2 regions of the Paenibacillus sp. MMO-58 genome follow, and region 2 is predicted to be linked to the other one. Evidence: a T-box and tRNA genes for the amino acid it is inferred to sense, from the RefSeq annotation. Region 2 holds a T-box; the other holds one or more tRNA genes.
The links. The T-box of region 2 lies ahead of WFJ73_RS18150 (valine--tRNA ligase). A T-box ahead of a tRNA ligase gene usually reads a tRNA of that ligase, here a tRNA-Val.
Positions count from the first base shown of each region.

Region 1 (10,635 bases), on a different contig from region 2:
AACGCGCGAGCAAGACCGCCTTCCTTAAATACGGTTACATAATTTGAGAACATCCATTTGTCCGGAAACCGGATTTGAAACTTGGATACTTCGGCGCTAGTCATAAACGAGCCAAAAATCATAAGCAAAAGCGGAATGATGATGCCGAGGCAAGCGATTAACAGCAAGATTTCTACCAGGTAGTTGCGCAGTGATATTTTTCGTGCGAAATTCATTATTCGGTAACCTCCTTACGACGCATGAAGACAAGCAACGGAATTGCAATCAGGCTGACGATGAGGAATAAAAGCGTATTTATCGCCGTGCCAAGGCCCCAGTTGCCTTCGCCAAACGCCCGGAGAATAATCGTACCCACAACCTGCGAGGAATTGCCCGGACCGCCGCTCGTCAATACGAATACCTCGGAGAAAACCTTCAATCCGCCAATCAACGTAAGCATCAGGTTGATATTGATGGCCGGCAGCAGAAGCGGAACGGTAATGTTCGTAAAGCTTCTCCACGCACCTGCACCGTCAATCGTTGCAGCTTCGTAGTATTCCTTCGAGATGGATTGCAGGCCAGCCAAATAAATAGCCATTTGGAAGCCGGCTTGCTGCCATATGGCAACGAGAGCAACCGTCCAAATAACAAGATGAGGGTCGGTCAGCCAAGCCTGGCTCAGGAAGTGAAGGCCGATGGCGTCAAAAAACTTGTTCACCATGCCTTCTGTGCGAAGGATCGGGGTAAAGACGATAGAGATTACGAGTACGCTTAAAATAGAAGGAGAGTAAAATATGGCGCGAAGGAAATTGCGGGATTTGAGCCGCATATTTAAAGCGATGGCGAGAACAAGGCCAATCACATTTTTTCCGACAACCGTTGCTAGCGCAAAAATAAACGTGTTTTTCATGGCAAGAAGCAAGGTATCGTCCGTGAAGATCTTGTTGAAGTTATCGAAGCCGATAAACTTGATGCCGATACGATCTAGACGCCAATCGGTAAAGGAATAATACAGACCGATAATGGCCGGCATTACGAAGAAGACCGTATAGATCAGCAGCGCAGGCCATACGAGATAATAGCCATACATACTTTTGGAGCGTGTCATCATTTTCTCATCCCACCAAAATTGTTGATTTTATATTCTAGTTCCGCTGCAGTGTTCCTTAGACGGAGCGGCCGCCGTATGGAACAGCAGCCGCAGAAACGTGTAACCGATTTATTGTTGTAGCTTAGAAGCCGGCTTCGCCTTTGTCCTTCATCAGCTCGGCAAACTTGTCATTCCAGGTTTGAAGTACTTGCTTGGACGTTTTGCTGCCCGTGAACTCGTCTTGCAGGCTTCTATACAGTTCGCTGCGGTCAACGAGCATGTATGCGTCCATCGTCATGGCAACCTTCTTAGGCGTGATGTAGTTGTCCAAAATTTCTTGCTTGTAAGCAGGAAGCTCAGGCGTTGTCACGTCGCTGAAATTGGATACATAGCTTTGGTTGTTCACGATTTTTTGCGCTACTTCTTTTGTTGCAATGAAATCAAGGAATTTTTTGGCTTCTTCGATATGCTTTGCTTTTTTCGGAATAAACAGCTGGCCGCCAAGCGGGCTTGCGCCAAGGTACGCGTCGCCGCTGTTGTCCGTAGGATAAGCGAACAGGCCCAGATTCATGTTAGCATCCTGCTGCTGAACCGATTCGATCAGCCAGTCGCCCATGAACATCATCGCTACTTCCTTGTTCAGGAATTTACCCGCAGCCATGTCGTAGCTGTCGCTCAATACGTCTGTATTGGTATAGCCTTTTTTATACAGATCGTATTGTTGGTCAAGGATTGTCTGGAACGCTTCAATGTCCGTCCATTTTTTCTTGTTTGCGTTCAGATCGTCGAAGAGGGTAGGTTCGTTTTTAGCCGCGTATTCGCCAAACGATGCGCCCGGCATTACGTTAGCCGCCCAGTTGTCTTTAAATGGCATAAAGATTGGCGTGTAGCCGGCTGCTTTGATTTTCTCGCAAGCCGCAAGGAATTCGTCATACGTCTTCGGAACTTCAAGTCCAAGCTCTTTGAAAATATCTTTGTTATATACAACCCCCTGCATGCCCGTATCTTGGCTTACGTGGAAGCTGTAAACATGGCCGTATGCGGACAGGACGTCTTTGTTCAGAAGACGGCTGACCCAAGGCTGGTCATCCAATATTTCAAAGTTGCGCTCGAGATTAAGATCGGTCGTCGCGCTAGCCAGGTTGTATTGCAGAATATCCGGCGTTTCGTTAACGGCTAGCTTGGTCTGAAGCACGGTCGACGTTTGCTCTGCCGGAAGCAGCTGCAAATTAACTTTGATATTCGTCTCTTTCTCGAACTCGTCGAGCAGGTCCTGCTGCACGAATGCGGAGTCCTGCGAGCTTTTGGATAGAGCAAGCTCAATCGTTACTTTTTTGCCGCCTCCGGTGTTTCCGCTTTCGGAATTCGAGCTGTTGCTTCCGCAGGCTGCCAGCGATACGGCTAGTACCGCGCTTACTGCGCCTAATGATAGCTTACGTGCTGTTTGCTTCATGTTTTTCTCCCCTCATGGTGCCCTTTGTTGTATCTTCGACTGAATCCGTTTACAATCCAATTGTAGGTTTTTTTCAAAAGGAGGTACATGTTTGACCTTTACCTTTTCTGTGTAAAATTCTGAACTCATATCGAATCGGAGGCTATCATTCTTGAAAGGCTTCAGCAGGAAAATCAAATTTACTCCACGACACACCAGCCTTCAAACGAAGGTAGTCCTTATGTTTTTAGTTTTGCTATTTTTTGTGCTGTGCTGTTTTTTGGCCTATGTGAATTGGCAGGTCATCCGGCCATTGAAGGAAAACAACGAAAACGATAAGCAGCTCACGGCAGCTAAAATAAGCGGACAGCTGGACCAATATATTAAAAACCAGAATCAGCTGTCTCAGCGCGTCTTGTCCAACCAGCAGGTTGCGGCGGCATTATCCGGAGGCTATCATTCGGCGGATTCCGCGGAAGGTCTGACTCAGAGCCGTATATTAAAACAAATGATGTTCGAGGCAATCGGTCCAAGCGTGGATATTCGGGATATGATCATCTATGATCTTGAAGGGCGGGCGGTTTCTTCCTATATCGGTTATCCGTCCAACCCGATGCTGCTTGAGGCCGGTCTGCGGACTGCAATGGACGATAGCGACTATATCTTATACCAGCAGGAAAATGGCATAACGGCGTTTGATAGAGCGATTATCAATCAGAATGGCCAGATTTACGGCTATCTATCCATTCAGTTGGACCAATCCGAGCTGCAGCTGCCAACGGAAGATGTAGCGGTTGGCGACGTCTATATCATGGACCAGGAGCATCAGTTGATTGCCCGCTCGCAGAATGCCAAGGAGCCAGATCATCTGGAGCCTGTGGAAGCTGACCCTGAGAGCAGCGGCATGTATGTGGACGGCGATTCCAATTACATCGCCTATAACCATTCGGCCAGCACCGGTTGGATAACCTATGTTGTTACACCGAAGCAGGCCGTGCTTGGACCGGTCAATTCCGTCCAATATTTGTCGATTACGCTTATTTCCATCCTGATGCTGTTTTCTTTCGTGTATATTTATTTCAGTACCCGGAATCTGCTGCTGCCGATTCGGAAGCTGCGGGGCCAAATGTCACGCATCAACTATAGCAACCTGGATATCAAAGTGGACAACCGTTCGCATAACAACGAGCTGATCGCTTTAAACGAGTCCTTTCAGGAGCTGTTAGGCCGCCTCCAGCAATCGATCGAAAACGAGAAGCTGGCGCTGCGTGAAGAAGTGAAGGCCAGAAACTCGGCTCTACAAGCGCAAATCGCGCCGCATTTTATTCACAATGTGTTATATTTGATTAGCATTGCCGCCCAAGAGGGCAAAAACAAAGCGGTATCCGATATGTGCAAGCAACTGTCCGATTCCTTGCGGTATATCGTGACGTCTCCTTACCAGCATGTCTCCATGGCCGAAGAGCTGGAGCATACCCGCAACTATTTGTCGCTTGTCGAGCAAAACTACGAAAACGACCTTGAATGGGAAATTATCGCCGAAGATGCAGCCGCCAATCTTATACAGCTTCCAAGGCTGGTCATCCAGCCGTTCGTCGAGAACTGTATCGAGCATGCGTTCACGAATACCGATCCGCCTTTGCGCATCAAAATTCTGGTGAAGCTGTACAATGGCATTTGGGCCATCGAAATCAGCGATAATGGCGAAGGTATTGAAGCCGGCAAGATGAATGAAATCATGAATAATATTTCGAATTCCGAGGCGAGGGAGCATGAGCTCCATATGCCTTCAAGCTTTGGAAATATGGGAATTGTTAATACGGTGAATCGACTTAAGCTGATGTATAAGAACCGGTTGTTTTTCAATCTGTACAATAACGCGGGAGAGGAAAAAGGTTCAACCGTGCAAATTATCGCCTCTCTCACGAAAGATTTTTATTAGAAGGGGTAGAAGCCTATGTTTAACGCCTTGATAGCCGAAGACAGCAAGCCGATATTGCGTAATATCAAGGCGCTTCTCGAATCATCGGAACTACCGATCCGGATCGCGGCTACGGCTTATAATGGGGAAGAGGCACTGGATTATTTGAAGAAGCAGGCCGTCGACATTCTGATCACGGATATCCGGATGCCCAAGTTGGGCGGGCTTGAACTTATCGAGCAGGCCAAGAAGCTGAATTCGTCGCTGAAAGTTGTGCTTATTAGCAGCTACAGCGATTTCCAATATACGCGCAAAGCGATTAATTTGCAGGTGTTTGATTATTTGCTGAAGCCCGTCGAGCGGAACCAGCTGATCGAGGTTATGCAGCGGATCGTTGATTCGCTCGCGGAAAAGTTGGAGTATAGCCTCGAGCCTTTAAAGTCAATCGTGGCTCCTGCCTTTCTATCCGGCTTGCGTCTTGGGCCGCAATTTCATGAACAGCCGGTCTCGCTGTTTCTAATTGGCAAGCAGCCTTTTATTCCGGATTCGGGCAATTGGAAGAGCGAAACGGTGCAAACGCTGCTTGACGCTATTTGCCAGCCGCAAAGCTGCTGGGTGTTTCCTGCTAAGGATTCGGACGGTTACCTTGTATTTGTCCAGTCCGCTATGAAGGAACGGTTCGTCACGACACTTGCTTGGATGGAATCCGTTGAACGTGTGCTGCTAAGCGTTGGCATTGAAATCGCCATGGCTGGCCGCTTCCAGCCGGTAGATTTCAACCAGCTGCAGCTTCAATACGACAGGCTGAAAGGTCTGCTCAATGAAGAGACGCTGCTGGATAAAAGAGTGCTGCTCGATACGGATTATCGCATTCCGGAACAAACGGTGAAGGATGACGTCATCAGAAGCTTTACCGAAATGATTGAACAGCGCCAATCGCAGCCATTCCAGATTAAGCTCCGCGAGTATCTGCAAATCTCCTATAGAGAGCATGCCCGATATGTTGATCTGGAGAGGCTTGTATCGGCGATTGGAGATGCTTTCGTCCATGCGCTGCCGAGCAGCGGACCTGAGGAAAGGCTGGCAGCGGCAGCGGCTGTCAAAGAAATACTGGAGCAAGGCAGCTACCAGAGATTCTGCGAGCAATGCTTGGACTGGTGTGCCCACAGCTTTGAGCAGCTGCAGCAGCGCAACCGGAAGAGCGGAGAAGAGTTGTTCGAGCAAATGGATGCTTACGTTAAGCTCCATAAATTTTCGCAGCTTTCCATCAATGATCTGGCAGCCAAATTCCATGTCAGCGCGTCGTATGTGAGCCGGATTATTAAGCGCTATACGAACACAACGTTCGTTCAGTATTACATGGAGCTGAAGATCGAGGAGGCCTGCAAGCAGCTGCGGGCCAAGCCGGAAATGAAAATCAAGGAGCTCGCGGATGCGCTTTCTTTTAGCGACCAGCATTATTTCTCCCGCGTGTTCAAGGATCATACGGGATTAAGCCCAAGCGAGTATAGGGAGCAGTGTGTTGGTTCAGAGTTTTAAAAAAGCGGTGCATGGGTAGTCCATGCACCGCTTTTCTGTTCGTATGAGCTGTAGTGGTCTCGAACCACTGCCATGCCTCGGTAGAAGTTGTGCTCTCTTCCTAATGCAAAGTTCCTTGACTAGCCACTTGAACAGGCAATAACCGATACACGGCAATTCTCTCGCCTTTCAACTCCCATGAATATCGGAGGCTATCGCCTTCAGGGTCAAGTGTACAGGTCGTACTTCCCCTCAGTGAATACAATAAGCTGTAATCTAAAACTGGAAGGGGATAATTACAGTGAACCGCAACTATTACATGGGCATGGGCAATGTAGGTAGTATGAATGAAGCTAACTTTTGTCCCGATTGTCCAACGCAGACGATTTATGATCCTCCAATTACTCTTTATGAGAACTACTACCATCCACAGCTTGTGAATGTCGTCCAAAATATTGAAACGGTGAAGCAACATCATTGTTGCCCTGTTTATCAGCATCTTTACACGCATACCGAGAAAAATGTTATGGTTTCGAGCGCGAAACGCGGGAAAAAAGCTAAAGCATCTTCCAAGAAACATTCGAAAAAATAGATCAAAAACGCAAATACCGTGTGATTGGGCTGAACTTCGGCACTCCTGTATCACTTCATATGGAATACCTGTACCAATAAGAAAACCCGCAAAGCCTAAGGCTTTGCGGGTTTCTATTCGTATGATCTGTAGTGGGCTCGAACCACTGACCCCTACCCTGTCAAGATAGTGCTCTCCCAGCTGAGCTAACAGATCGTGTGAGTGATGAATATTAATATATCAGCATCCAAAATGAATGTCAACACAATTATTACCTTTTCATCTACCCGGAAAACTGCTACGATAACTATCACATTAAAGGTCAAGCTGACAGCAAGGAGCAGTATGATGAAGGTAAGCAAAAGCAATGCGGAACATTACATATGGGGGGACCAATGCGACGGCTGGCATCTGCTGAAGCGGCAGGATTTGAGCATCATCCATGAGAAAATGCCGCCGCATACGGCTGAAACGCGCCATTACCACGAGAAGTCCCAACAATTCTTCTTTGTTCTTGAAGGGACGGCGACCATTGAGATTGCCGGCGAGACCTTTGAGCTGGAAGCGCATGAAGGGATTCACGTAGCCCCGCATACTCCGCACCAGATGTTTAACCAATCGGATCGCGACATTCAGTTTCTTGTCATCTCGGAACCTACAACCAGAGGAGACAGATATCCTTCTAATCAGTAGACCGCCATTCGTACCCGAGCGTACGGATGGCGGTTTTTATTCATCAGGAGATGGAGCTGTACAATCTTGTTCCCCTTGGCTGCTTGCCGTGTTCGTCAGGCTCAAGCGTAATGCCAATAGAGTCAAAAGCAAGCGTATCGCCGGATATAGGCATCGCGAGTACTCCGATACCTTTGTCATCAACCCGGAAAGTACCTGCGCTGTCCTTTTGTCCGGCATGGTTCAGCCATACCTGGTAGACGGAGCTGTCCTTGGATGCCGGTGCGCCAAATACATAGACGACAAATTGCTTGTTGCTTCCGTTATCCACGATACAGGCGACGGCATAGGACGAAGCGACTTCATCCGATACAGGCTTTAAGGAAATAAGCTGATTGATCTGGGAAGCGGATACGGACAATGCCTGTTCGATAGGGATAACGGCCGGACCGCTTCGGCTGCGATACAGCTCCACATTCCATGCCGTGCCCGCAATCAATACGGCGAGTACGGCTGCGGCAGCAGTACCCCAGGTCAGCTTGCGGAAGGAGCGTTTTGCAGGGCGCGGTTGAATGGAGGCCAGCGCGGCGTCCATGACCTGCTGCTTCAAGTCAGCCGGCGGTTCGATCAGCTCCATGTCGGAAGGGAGAGAGTCCCATACGAGCCGAAGCTCTTCGAGCTCGGTCTGGCAGGCGGGGCAGCCTGAAAGATGCCGTTCGAAAGCTTTCTTTTCTTTATCGGAGCAAGCACCCGAAATATAGTCAAGGGCATTATGGCAAACCGTCTCATTTTGCTGCTTCATGATTGCTCTCCTTCGGCCACGAGATGCCTGCGTAATATTTTTAACGTCTGATGCAGACGGTTCTTTACCGTTCCTATCGGCTGGTTATATATAGCCGCAAGCTCGCTTATGCTGTAGCCCTGCCAATAGAAATGCTCAAGCAGATGGATCTGCTGGGCGGACAAATCGCGGTAAGCGCTGCGGATCTGGTCCTTCATCGCGCTGTTAACGGCAGCCGTTTCCGGCGTGGCGGAAGCTTCATCCGGGATTTTAGCCAGCTGTTCCGGTTCGACTTGAACGAGAGGAGCCGTATCTCTCCGTCTTTTGCGCAGCCAATCGGTCGTAATATTGCGGGTAATGGTCAGCAGCCAGCTGGAGAACCTGCCTTGCTCGGGATCATAGACGGATTTGGTTGTCCATAATCGCATAAATACGGCCTGGACGATTTCTTTAGCGACATTCTCGTCCTTTAAGGTTTTCCAGGCGAAGGAATAAACGAGAGACGAGTAACGGTCATATAAAACGGAAAGCGCCTCGCTCTGCTTGCTCTGAATGAGCAGCATCAATTGATGATCCGTAAGCTCCCGCATACGATGGTACCTCCAAGAGGATGATATAAATCTATTCTATCAAGTGTTTACAGCCTTGCAATGCGAAAAGGAAAACAGGGATAACCAAGTATGGTTATCCCTTCATTAGTATCTATTTGTCCGAGACGCTAATCGTGGCCTGCATTCCGGGATGCGGCATACAGTGATAGGCGAAATCGCCTGCTTTATCAAAGGTAACCGTTTTAGCTTCATTCTCTGCAAGCAGCCCGGTGTCAAAAGAATTGTCGTCTGCTGTTGCGCTATGCTTGATTTCGTCCTTGTTAATAAATTTGACGCGGTCCCCCGGCTTTATTTCCAGCTTGGCAGGGGAGAAGGCGAAATTGGAAATTTCAACGACATATTCCTTGCCGCCATCCTCTGTACTTGGCGCCGTTGCGGCAGGCGAGCTTTTTGGATGATCCTCGCTGGCAGCAGGAGATGTCTTCGAATCATCATCGTGTGTACGCCCGCCATGATGATCATCATGAGTGGGGGATGGCGAAGGTTTTGGCGTAGCCGTCGCCGTTGCTTGCGGTTTGGCCGTTGCCGATACTTCGGGAACTGCAGACGGAGATGGCGATTCCGAAGGCGCGGCTGATTCATGCTGCATATTCTCGTGCTCTTCACTAGACATAGAAGCTTCTGGGGTAGGGCTTGGCGTAACGGTCGCTGCCTCCTGCGATGGAGGGGGAGCGGAGGCCGCCTTATCGGATGAACTGCCGCATGCCGCCAGTAAAAACACAAACAGTAGTCCGGATAACATGAGCAGCAGGCTTTTACTTGTTATATACTTCATGATAAATCCCTCATTTCACAATAATCTGACCGGTCATAAACGATTTGTGCAGCTCGCAATAGTAATTGTAGGTACCCGGTTTATCCAGGGTGATTGCATAGGACTCTCCTGTTTTGAGCACGGGAACTTTAAAGCTGCCGTCTACGGCCACCGCGTTATGCTCCATTTCGTCATAGTTGGTGAAGGTAATTTTGGAGCCTGCTTCAACAGTAAGAGGTTCCGTACCGAAAGAGAACTGTTTAATATCTATCCGGTAAGCTTTGGCTTCCGGTGTCATGCCTTTAAATGTAGAAGGATTTATAACAAACCATACTTGGTTTACGTTCTGGCCAAGCACATCACCGGATTGTGCATCCTTGATAAAGTAGTAGAGCGGGTAGCCTTTGTAAGTCCATTGCTTCGTGCCGTCGGCACGGGTGATGCTCGAGAAATCGGCTTTATTCAGGAAGGCGGGAATTTGCAGCTCATCTGACGTGAACACAGGCCAGTTGACGAGGCATTGCCCACCGCAAGCATTAATATTCTCGGCATCCTTGGTGAAATAGTACAAGGTCATGCCGTTATTGTCGGTCAGATAAGTACCCAGCTCTTGATGGCTTCGCAGCTCAATTCTTTTACCTTGAGGCAGTGCTGCGGATTGCGGGAGTACGCCTTTCTGCTGGAGGTTATCGAAAAAGGATTGCCCTTGCGGGGTTTGTACGTTTAAGGACTCGATAAGCGCTGTAGCAAGATGCGCGTTGGTCAGCGGGCTGGCTGCCGCTATGGATGCCATTCCTTTGGAAGCCGCAAACGTCAACGTATCCGCATAAGCGAACTCGGAACCGGAACGGAAGCCGATATTTTCAAGAAGAACTTTGTACAGCTGTTGTGCGCTGACGGGATCGTTCGGATGGAAGGTGCCGTCCGGGTTGCCGGCCCAGCCTAGTTCAGGATGCTGCTTCAAGTAGGCGAGAATAGGAACATTGGATTTGCCTGCTTTGTCTGCGTCTTTAAAAGAAGAAGCGCCATTGCCCGCCATGGCCTCCTTCAAATGGCCGTTCAGGCGCAAAGAAATGATGGCCGCCTGCATGCGGGTGGTCCGCTTGGCCAGGTAAGCATCGTTAAGGCCGTTGCCGTCGCCCAGCAGAAGCCCCAGCTTCGCCGCCGTTTCTGCGTCGGTTGTCACGGAAGCGGGCTGCGTTTCCGCTGCCGAAGCTCCGATAACAGACGACAGCAGACCCGTTAAGAGTACTGCGGCAAACATAAACATAGTTAATTTTTTGGTGGTCATGAATAATCCTCCTTA
Region 1 is NZ_JBBCVY010000002.1:623,428-634,062, reverse strand. Features, by position in the region: gene WFJ73_RS08650 (carbohydrate ABC transporter permease) at 1-215, opposite strand, end outside; gene WFJ73_RS08645 (carbohydrate ABC transporter permease) at 215-1,090, opposite strand; gene WFJ73_RS08640 (ABC transporter substrate-binding protein) at 1,212-2,522, opposite strand; gene WFJ73_RS08635 (sensor histidine kinase) at 2,815-4,443, shown strand; gene WFJ73_RS08630 (response regulator) at 4,459-5,961, shown strand; gene WFJ73_RS08625 (hypothetical protein) at 6,242-6,532, shown strand; tRNA gene WFJ73_RS08620 (tRNA-Val) at 6,655-6,727, opposite strand; gene WFJ73_RS08615 (cupin domain-containing protein) at 6,860-7,204, shown strand; gene WFJ73_RS08610 (anti-sigma factor) at 7,248-7,985, opposite strand; gene WFJ73_RS08605 (RNA polymerase sigma factor) at 7,982-8,554, opposite strand; gene WFJ73_RS08600 (cupredoxin domain-containing protein) at 8,667-9,350, opposite strand; gene WFJ73_RS08595 (plastocyanin/azurin family copper-binding protein) at 9,361-10,620, opposite strand.
Region 1: it has a tRNA-Val gene. The T-box ahead of WFJ73_RS18150 (valine--tRNA ligase) is inferred to sense a tRNA for this amino acid. The anticodon was not compared.

Region 2 (10,635 bases):
AAAACTTCTCTTGGATGAACAAGAGACGCGTTAAGCGTACCAACCGATAACGTTTCCCGGGCAATAATATGGTTCTTCGTATTCAGAAACAGGCAGACGAAGTGCTCCTTTTTCAGGTAGCGCATCTCTTCCATCACATAGTTCGCAGCATCCTGCGGTTTACGTACCGTCACAATCTCGCCTTGTCCGCTCCGTACGATACGGCGTCCAAGCTCGATTCCGGCCCGCAGCTGGACCGCTTTTGCCGGTCCAATCCCTTTTATTGCCGTCAGCTCGCTCATGCTCATATCAAGCAAATTGCGCAAGCTTCCGCATTCTTTTAATATTTTACCAGCCAAATGCACAGCCGATTCTTGCTTTGTACCCGTACGCAGCAGAATCGCAAGCAATTCGGTATGGCTTAGCGCTTCGGCCCCATATTGCATCATGCGTTCTCTTGGTCGCTCTTCATGGGGGACATTTCGTAACAGATTGCCTTGCTCCATGTCCGTCCCTGCCTCTTCTTCCAGCTAAAATGATATGGCATTACTTGGTGTTATGTCCAAATCAAGGTCACTTCATGAAAAGTTAATCTAGAAAACCTGAATTTCATATTGAGCAAGCATGTCCGACAACAGAGACACCGGCAGGCCAACGACATTAAAATAACAGCCGTCAATCTTCTCGACCAGCGTTGCGCCAAGCCCCTGAATCCCGTAAGCACCTGCTTTATCATCGGGTTCGCCCGTTGCGATATAACGCTTCAGCACTTCATCTCGCATCGGCTTCATATAAACCTTCGTCATCCGATGCGCGGAAGTCTCGGCACCGGTCTCCGCAACCACGCAAGCCACTCCCGTATAAACTTCATGCTCCCGACCTTGAAGGCTCCGCAGCATGGACAATGCATCTTCATGGTCCTTTGGCTTGCCAAGCACCCGGCCGTCTACAACAACAATCGTGTCTGCTCCAACTACGAGAGAATGATTCTCTTCCCGGCGTTCCTTCAGAATTGCTGCGGTCGCATGCGCCTTACGAAGAGCGAGCTGCTCGACAATATGCGCAGGCGCCCAATCGGAAGGTACCGACTCGTCGGCATCAGAGGACAAAATATAAACCGGCAAGGAAAGGCCCAGCGATGCGACCAGTTCCTTCCGGCGCGGAGACGACGATGCCAGCACAAGCTGGCTGATCGGTTTAGTCGATTCATACTTGCTCAAAGTCCCACTTGCTCCTTCATTTCCGGCAGATTAACCGGTTTACATTTTACGATATAACCAAATAGCGGCTAAAGCGCCAATAATACTGAATAAACTAATTTGAACATGTACATTCAGATCCAGGCTGAGCACATACAGATCAACGGCGGGAGACCAGGTTGTATCGATTGTTTTGGTCAAAAAAGAGATTCCGGATACCGGCTCCAGCCATCGCGCAACAAGTGCGCCGGCCACTAAGCCCAGCACGAGGAAAAGCAATAAAATCCAGCCGTTTTTCTTCATTATTCAACGCCTCTCGCCATTTATTGACACCTGTTCCCTATTATACTTAGGTTCGATTTCGTTTACAATGCGTTGATCGCTTCATACCATTGTTTTTGCGTGACGACCGCGTCCATCAGCGCGTCCTGGACAGCCCACAAATGCGATTGCGACGGCTTTTTATCGTACTCCTCTAGCGATTTGGCCGCCGTATTCATAGATTGAATTAATTTTATGAGAAATGCTTTTCCGGACTCATCCGTTACGCCTGCCTGCATCGCTTTGACGCTTCCCGTCCACTTCTGATACTCTGTCTGCCAGGATTCGGCAGCGGCAGAGCTAAGCGGCGACAAGCTTGGCTGTTCAAGCTGGGTTAAGGCTAGTTCATCGAGCATGCCGATCAGGCCGATTGTGTTGTTCATAAATGCCGTTGCCGCTTTGGCGTCTCCCGCAAACGGGAACTGTTCGGGCACTTGAACGTCGATCTGCTTGATATAGACGGGAACGTCTTCGCCAAGATCATTGCTGAGGGCAAGCGCACGCCCCTTATCTATCGCCATTCCCGCATATACCCGGTAGTCGTTAGCCGTTTGCAGTCCGGCAGCAGCCAGCCCTTTATCAGACAGTTCCTTAATGGCAGCGTCTCTGCCTTCCGTGTTGCTGAATACCCCGTATTGGAGCAGCTGATACGATTGCAGCGGTATGTCCAGCTTCACCCGGCCCGCTGTCTGACTAACCGCAGGACTGGACGCGCCGCCATTCGAATTCGTTTTATCCCCGTTTGGCGACGCGCTTGGATTCGTTACGGATCCGTTAACGGGATTGGCCAGCTTATCGGAACCGGACTGATCCGGCGTATTCGTAAACAGGGATAGCAGCAAATAGCCGAACAACGCACCTGTTGCCAGCGCTCCAGCTACCGATAGAAACACTTTGATCCAGGATGGGGGCGCGGAATAATTAAGAACGGGACCGGACCAGCGGTTTGCCTTCTGTCCATTGTTATTCAGGCTCAAGTCCACGTCCAGCTCCGGATAATGCTCCAGCTCGCCCCAAGGATCGGACTGCTTCGGCATAGGCACGGCATGCGGTTCCGGCTGCACGGACTTTGGTTCGGACAGCGGGATTGACTCCGGTAATGCCGCCGGCTGCGCCTTTTGACGGGGATGCCACTGCGCGGGTCGCTGCGCCTGCTTGGCCGACGGTCCGGGCTCCGGTTGAGAATCAAGAACAACCGGGTCCTGAACATACTTAGGCTTTTTTACCGGTAGAGCGGCGGGAGCTGCCTGCATCTTCTCCGCTGCTTGAGCCGGTTTTGGTTCCGTCTCGCGAATCAGATCCTCAAGCGCGCCGACATCCTCTTGGAACGGACTCATCCATGGACTAAACGGGCTTTCCGCAGTCTCGTATTCGGTTTTGGCATAGAGAGGCACAATATTCGAAGGCTTGCCCTGTTCCCGTTCCGGGGCTTGCTGAGGCTTAGCGCTAATTTCCTTTCGGCCGTTATCTTCAACACTCTGGCCGGTGCGGTCAAATCGGTAAGTGATCCGGTTATTCTTGTTCATGTCATTCTCTCCTTGTCCCGTTCTTCTAATGCTACTCTATGAGATTCGATTGAGAATTATGATAGATTTGCCGGACTCGCTTACTAAAAAACGCCCCAAAAAACCTCGTTAGAGGCTTTCGGGGCGTTCTTCGCCATATTTGACTTATGATTTACGCTTATGATTTACGCTTTTGCTTTCAGCGTCTTCGCAAGCGCATCCGCTGTTTTCCAAATGTCGCCTGCACCCATCGTAATAACAAGATCGCCTGGAGCAACCTTGGCGGTCAAATGCTCCAATACCTCTTCTTTCGTCGGGATATAAGACGTGTTCGCATTGCTGTTTGTCTTAATCATCTCAACCAGCTTCCGGGAATGAACCCCTTCAATCTGCTGTTCGCCTGCCGGCGAGTAGATATCCGTAATGATAACCTCATCAGCCTCCGGGAATGCCCGGCTGAACTGCTCCAGCAGGAAGAAGGTGCGCGTGTAGCGCTGAGGCTGGAATACCGCAATAATACGCTTACCCGTTGCTTTTGCTGCGCTTATCGTTGCCTGAATCTCCGTCGGATGATGGGCGTAGTCGTCAATGACCAGAATGTCATTCACTTCGCCAAGCACCTGGAAACGGCGTTTCGCGCCGATAAATTCGTGAATGGCTTCAGCGACCTTATCGAATGAAAGCCCTGCCTCGAGACAGGTAATGACCGTTGCCATTGCGTTGTACACATTATGACGGCCCGGAACGGATAATTCGAGGGTGCCAAGCGTCGTACCGCGATGCGTCATTTCAAACGATACCTTGCGGTCGCCAAGGCTGATATTTTCCGCTTTATACTCGGCATCGCTGTCGATACCGTAAGTAATCAGCTTCGAGGCTGTGTCCGCATCAAGCTTCGGAAGCAGCTCGGTGATCGTCTCATCGTCCGCGCATACAATCGCCTTGCCGTCTGTCTTCACCTGGGACAGGAATTTGACATACGCTGCTTTCAGCTTGCCGAAATCACCGTCGTAGTTCTCCAGATGGTCAGGCTCAATATTAGTTACAATAGCAATGCTTGGGTGATACTGCAAGAATGAACCGTCGCTTTCATCCGCTTCCGCAACGACGTATTCGCCTTTGCCGGCTTTTGCGTTCGTTCCCACATTGACGATCTCGCCGCCGATAATATAAGTTGGATCGGCATCGCACTTTTCCATAACAAGCGCGATCATGGAGGAAGTAGTCGTCTTCCCATGCGCTCCGGCTACGGCCACGCCTTTGCCGGCATTCATGAGCCGCGCAAGCATTTGCGCACGGTGAAGCACCGGAATATTCAGCTCCTCCGCTGCCATCCGCTCCACGTTGTCTTTCGAGAGCGCTGTCGAATAAACGACAAGATCGGCGCCTTTGACGTGCTCCGCCTCATGGCCGATATAGATTTGCGCGCCTTTCGCCGCAAGCTTCTCCGTCAATTCCTGACGAGCTACATCGGAACCGGTAATTTTATATCCCATTTCTAGCATAACGCGGGCGATTGCGCTCATGCCGTAACCGCCGATTCCGATGAAATGAACATGTTCTGCCGTATTCAAAGACGGTTCACCAACCTTTTTCAGAATCCGAGTTGTACAATATGCGGGAGCGAACGTCACCTATCAAATAAAGCGTACCAGTCACAACCCCAAGGTCTGTTTCCCCGGTTAATTGTTGCAATTTGCGAAGGCCTTCGCGCCAATCCTTCTCCACGATAAGCTCAAAGGAAGACTCCGCAGGCTTCACATCGCGGACAAGATCGGCGAGAAGTTCCGCATCAAACTTGCTGCGAAAATCAGGCTCGGTCACGATAAGCGTATCCACTATTGGTAGTATATGCTTTAGAACATCCCGATGATTCTTATTCTCTACCATCGCCATCATGACATGAAGACGGTCATACCGGTAAGTCGAGCGAAGCGCCTGCACAAGCGATTCGGCGCCTTCCGGATTATGCGCTCCGTCAATCAAAATGCGCGGCGAACGGGATACCATTTCGAGACGTCCCGGCCATTTCGCCTCGCGCAGCCCGTCTGCGAGCGCGTCGTCTTCTACGATCAATGCGTAATATTGACGAAGCACTTCAAGCGTCATGACCGCAACGGCGGCATTCGTCCGCTGATGCGCGCCATTAAGCGTAATCGTGAGCGGTTCAATCGAACGGAACATGCCTTCGAAACGGAAGGTTTGCTCATCCTCTTCGCTGGACATTTCCTTGATGTTGAACTGCTCGCCTAACAGATACAGCGTACTCTTCTTCTCCGTAGCTGTCCGCTTCACAACCTCAACGACTTCAGGCTGATCCACTGCGCTTACTACCGGAACGCCAGCTTTAATAATGCCGGCTTTCTCGGAGGCTACGGCCTCAAGCGTGTTGCCAAGCCGGTCCATATGGTCATGGCCGACATTCGTAATGACGGAGATGATAGGCGTAACGATATTCGTAACGTCCATTCTTCCGCCGAGCCCTGTTTCCCAAACGACGTAATCCGGATAAGTAACGGTCGCATAGAACAGAATGGCAAGAGCCGTAGATACTTCGAACATCGTAGGCGAGCCGAACTCCGTCTCTGCCAGTTCCTCTACATGCGGCTTAAGCACATTGGCCAGACGAAGGAGAGTCTCTTCCTCAATATCCTGGCCGTTATATTGGAACCGGTTTGTGAACTTCGTAATATAAGGCGAAGTAAATGTCCCTACATCATATCCGCATTTCATCAATACGCTTGTTAAGTACGCGCAGGTTGAACCTTTGCCGTTAGTACCCGCAATATGAATAAATTTGAGCCTGCGGTGAGGGTTATTCAGTCTCTCCAGCAGCTGCTCAATACGGTCAAGACCCGGGCGGATTCCGAACGGAATAAGCCCGTTGATCCAATCGACCGCTTCCTTATAGGAACGAAGCATGCCGCTTCGTTCCGTTTCCGTTCCGTTTTCGATCATCGTAAACGTCCTTCTTCCATCAGATCATTAGCTGCGCAGCTCTTCGATACGCGCAAGAACCTTATCGCGTTTGCTTGCGTAGTCCGCCATTTTGGCGCGTTCTTCTTCAATGACTTTTGCCGGAGCCTTCGCAACGAAACCTTCGTTACCAAGCTTTTTCTCTACGCGCTCCACTTCGGAGCTCAGTGTTGCCAGCTCTTTCTCGAGACGGGCGATCTCCTGCGAGATATCGATCAGGCCCGCAAGAGGCAGGTAAAGCTCCGCACCGGTTACGATTGCCGTCATTGCTTTATCCGGAGCTGCCAGGCCAAGACCGGTCTCAAACGACGAAGTACCGCAGAAACGTCTGATAAATTCTTCGTTGCGGCTCACAATCGCCGCCTCCGCTTCGCCGGAAGGCTTAATCATCAGCTCAACCTTCTTGCTCATCGGTACATTCACTTCCGCGCGAACGTTACGAACCGCACGGATAATGTCCATGAGAAGCTCCATCTCTTTTACCGCTTCAGGCGCTTCAAGAGCTTCGTCGTATACCGGCCATGCGGCTACGGTAATCGACTCGCCTTCATGCGGCAGATGCTGCCAGATCTCTTCGCTGATGTAAGGCATAAACGGATGAATCAGGCGCTGCGTACGGTCAAGCACATAGGCCAGTACCGACTGCGTCGCGCGTTTTGCCTGCTCGTCAGTGCCGTACAGATTAAGCTTGGCAAATTCGATGTACCAGTCGCACAGATCGTCCCAGATGAAGTTGTACAAAATACGGCCGGTTTCGCCGAACTCGTAACTGTCGATCAGACGGGTCGCTTCGCGCACCGTTTCGTTCAGACGATGCAGAATCCAGCGCTCAGCCGTACCGAGATTGCTCTTAATATCGATATCGGAAGCCGTAAAGCCTTCAAGGTTCATCAGAGCGAAACGGGATGCGTTCCAAATCTTGTTCGCAAAGTTGCGGGCCTGCTCGACCTTCTCGATCCGGAAGCGCAGATCCTGACCCGGCGTGCTGCTTGTCGAGATCATGTAACGCATCGCATCGGCACCGTAGTTCTCGATTACATCAAGCGGGTCAACGCCGTTGCCAAGCGATTTGGACATTTTGCGTCCTTCCGCGTCGCGAACGAGACCATGCATCAGTACGTCCTTGAACGGAATTTGATCCGTGAATTCAAGGGCGGTAAAGATCATGCGCGCAACCCAGAAATAAACGATGTCATAACCCGTTACAAGAACATCCGTCGGGTAGTAACGTTTGAAGTCTTCCGTTTCTTCCGGCCAGCCGAGCGTGGAGAACGGCCAGAGCCCCGAGCTGAACCAGGTATCCAGAACGTCTTCGTCCTGGCGAAGCGATGTGCTGCCGCAAGCCGCGCAGGCTGTTACGTCCTCGCGGGCAACATGCATCTCGCCGCAGGACTCGCAGTACCATGCCGGAATGCGATGACCCCACCACAGTTGGCGGGAAATACACCAATCGCGGACATTTTCGATCCAGTTCAAATAAATTTTCTCGAAGCGGTCCGGTACAAAATTAACGCCGTTGCCGGATTTTTGCGCTTCGATCGCGCGTTCAGCCAGCGGCTTCATCGCTACGAACCATTGCGTCGACAAATACGGCTCAACAACCGCACCGCTGCGCTCGCTGTGGCCAACCTGATGCACGTGGTCCTCGATGCGGATGCAAACGCCTTGCTCCTGCAGATCCTTCACCAGCTTCTTGCGGCAGTCCGCACGGTCGAGACCTTGATAAGGACCCGCATGCTCGTTCATGGTGCCAGTCTCATCCATGACGATGATTTGCGGTAGGTCATGGCGCAGGCCAACCTCGAAATCATTCGGGTCATGCGCTGGCGTAATTTTTACCGCGCCGGATCCAAAATCCTTCTCTACGTATTCGTCGGCAATAATCGGAATTTCGCGGCCAACTACCGGCAGTACGATCATTTGGCCAATCAGATGCTTGTAACGCTCGTCTTCCGGATGGACCGCTACGGCCGTATCGCCAAGCATCGTCTCCGGACGCGTTGTTGCTACGGTAATATAACCGCTGCCGTTCTTGAGCGGATATTGGAGATGGTACAGATGGCCGTTCAGCTCTTTGTACTCTACTTCAATATCGGACAAAGCCGTGCGGGCAGCCGGGTCCCAGTTAATAATCTTTTTGCCGCGGTAGATAAGGCCCTTCTCATGCAAACGGACGAATACTTCGCGTACCGCTTTGGACAAACCCTCGTCCAATGTAAAACGTTCGCGGGAATAGTCCAGAGACAGTCCCATTTTGCCCCATTGCTCGCGAATCGTGCCCGCATAAAGCTCTTTCCAGTCCCACACCTGCTCCAGGAATTTCTCGCGGCCAAGGTCGTAGCGGCTCAGTCCCTGCTCGCGCAGCTTCTGTTCTACCTTGGTTTGAGTAGCAATACCCGCATGGTCGGTGCCAGGCAGCCACAGCGTGTCGAAGCCCTGCATCCGTTTGGTGCGGATAATGATATCTTGAAGGGTGAAATCGAGCGCATGCCCGATATGAAGCATCCCCGTAACGTTTGGCGGCGGAATTACGATCGTAAAAGGCTTTGCTTCCGGGCGCTGGCCCGCCTTGAAAAATTGACCCTGCTGCCAGAAGTCGTACCATTTCTGCTCAGCTGCCTTCGGATCATAAGTCGTCGGCATTGTTGTCTTGTCTGACATCTTTACATCCTCCTAAAATGAATTGCCAAACTAGGTTGTTCATCAACCGTTTGTGGTGATTCATACTTCGAAAGCATAAACCAAATGAATTGCCAAACTAGGTTGTTCATCAACCGTTTGTGGTGATTCATACTTCGAAAGCATTACCATTCCTGTCATTGCATGGATAGAAATACAAAAAAACCTTCCGCCCTTATAGCAAAGGACGAAAGGTTATCTTCCGTGGTACCACCTTTGTTCCGCACCCCTGAAAAGCAAGCACGGCACTCAAACAGATAACGGCTGCGGCCGGCTTGAAATAACGGATGAACCCGCTTCATTCAAGCAACTCCGGGGCGACAAGCGAAGCAGTAAATTCCTGCGGTACCTTTCAGCGTTACAGTCCCGCTCTCTGAAGGCTTGGCTGCTTACTCTTCCCCTTCAACGTCAATATATGTTGAAAAAAATCAGATATAGCATATTTTATCCAAGATGTCCCCGAAAGTCAACTTGCGTCTACGCCTAATTAGTGACCCATCATCATTGGCATATCGGCTTTTTCCGCGCTTGCGCCTTCCGCGCGTTTCGGTTTCGACAGCAGGAAACCTACCAATGTACCTACAACACCAACAATCGTTAGGATCAGGAATGTGTCTCCATAAGAAGCAGAAGCAACATGGGATGCAATAGCCGGTGTAATATCAGCAGGATTCTTAATTCCTTCCGCAGCCATATAATGCTCGGTGCGTCTAGCGAGAATCGTCGCAAGACCCGCTACCGCAAAGGAGGTCATTACCTGCTGGGCTGCACTTGTAAGCGAAGTTACGCGGCCAACCAGTTCAGGAGGTGCTGCTTGAATAATATGCGTATTAAGCGGCATCATCGAGAGGCCCATACCCGCTCCGAGTAAAATGAGCGGAAGAATATAAGTGCCTACCGTTGCATCGGCTGAAATGTTAGAGAGCAAGAATGCGCCAATCGTAACAATCCCAAGACCGCTCATAACAAGCGGACGGGCTCCAATCTTATCAAAGAGCTTCCCGCCGATCGGCATAAAGATCGCAGCAGCTAGCGCTTGCGGCAGCAGGATCAAGCCAGTATCAAGAGCGGAGTAGCCTTTAGCTGTTTGCAGGAACAACGGGAACAAGAACAAGGTGCCAAAGAGTGCAATTTGAGATACCCACTGAACAATGATACCTTTGGAGAAATCCGCAGACTTGAATACACGAAGTTCCAACAAAGGCTGCTTACGGTTCAATTCAACAATAATAAAGATAATGAGCGAAATGCCGCCAACAATTAGACCGGTCAAAGTTTTGGTAGAGCCCCAGTCCGTACCGCCTTCGCTGACGCCGTACGCTAGGCCTGCAAAGGCAAGCGGCGCAAAGATCATACCAAGTAGATCAAGCTGCGGAACGGATTGGCGTGCCAATGCCGGCAGTGTACGAAGACCAAGGAGTACGGCTACCGCCCCAACAGGGATATTGATAATAAAAATCCAATGCCAAGTTACATAATCAACGAGCCAGCCGGCAAGTACCGGACCAAGAGCAGGTGCGAGCAGCATCGGAATACCGATCATACCCATTACTGCGCCTTGTTTGCCCGGAGGGCTTAAGCGATAAGTAAACGCCATTGCAATCGGGGCAACCATACCGCCGCCCAGTCCTTGAATAATACGATAAATAATCAATTGCTCGGCAGTTGTCGCAAAAGCGCACAAAGCAGAGCCGATTGTGAACAATACGATCGAAGTAAGGTAAATCTGCTTCGCTCCGAAACGGTCGGACAACCATCCAGCCAGCGGAATAACAGCAGCTTGCGCCAATGCATAACCGGTAACGGTCCATTGTACAAGTGACAGCGATGCCCCGCCAAAGTCCTCACGCAATTTCGGAATTGCCACATTCATGGCTGTACCGTCAAGAATTACCATGAACATCCCCACAATGATAGCCAGAAGCGGCACCATAATGGATTTAATAGACATGGAGCTGTTTGTTGCATTTGCTTCA
Region 2 is NZ_JBBCVY010000005.1:460,782-471,416, reverse strand. Features, by position in the region: gene radC (RadC family protein) at 1-485, opposite strand, end outside; gene WFJ73_RS18175 (Maf family protein) at 573-1,199, opposite strand; gene WFJ73_RS18170 (DUF4321 domain-containing protein) at 1,239-1,481, opposite strand; gene WFJ73_RS18165 (hypothetical protein) at 1,544-3,025, opposite strand; gene murC (UDP-N-acetylmuramate--L-alanine ligase) at 3,190-4,578, opposite strand; gene WFJ73_RS18155 (bifunctional folylpolyglutamate synthase/dihydrofolate synthase) at 4,586-5,962, opposite strand; gene WFJ73_RS18150 (valine--tRNA ligase) at 5,990-8,641, opposite strand; T-box leader at 8,840-9,074, opposite strand; gene WFJ73_RS18145 (MDR family MFS transporter) at 9,147-10,635, opposite strand, start outside.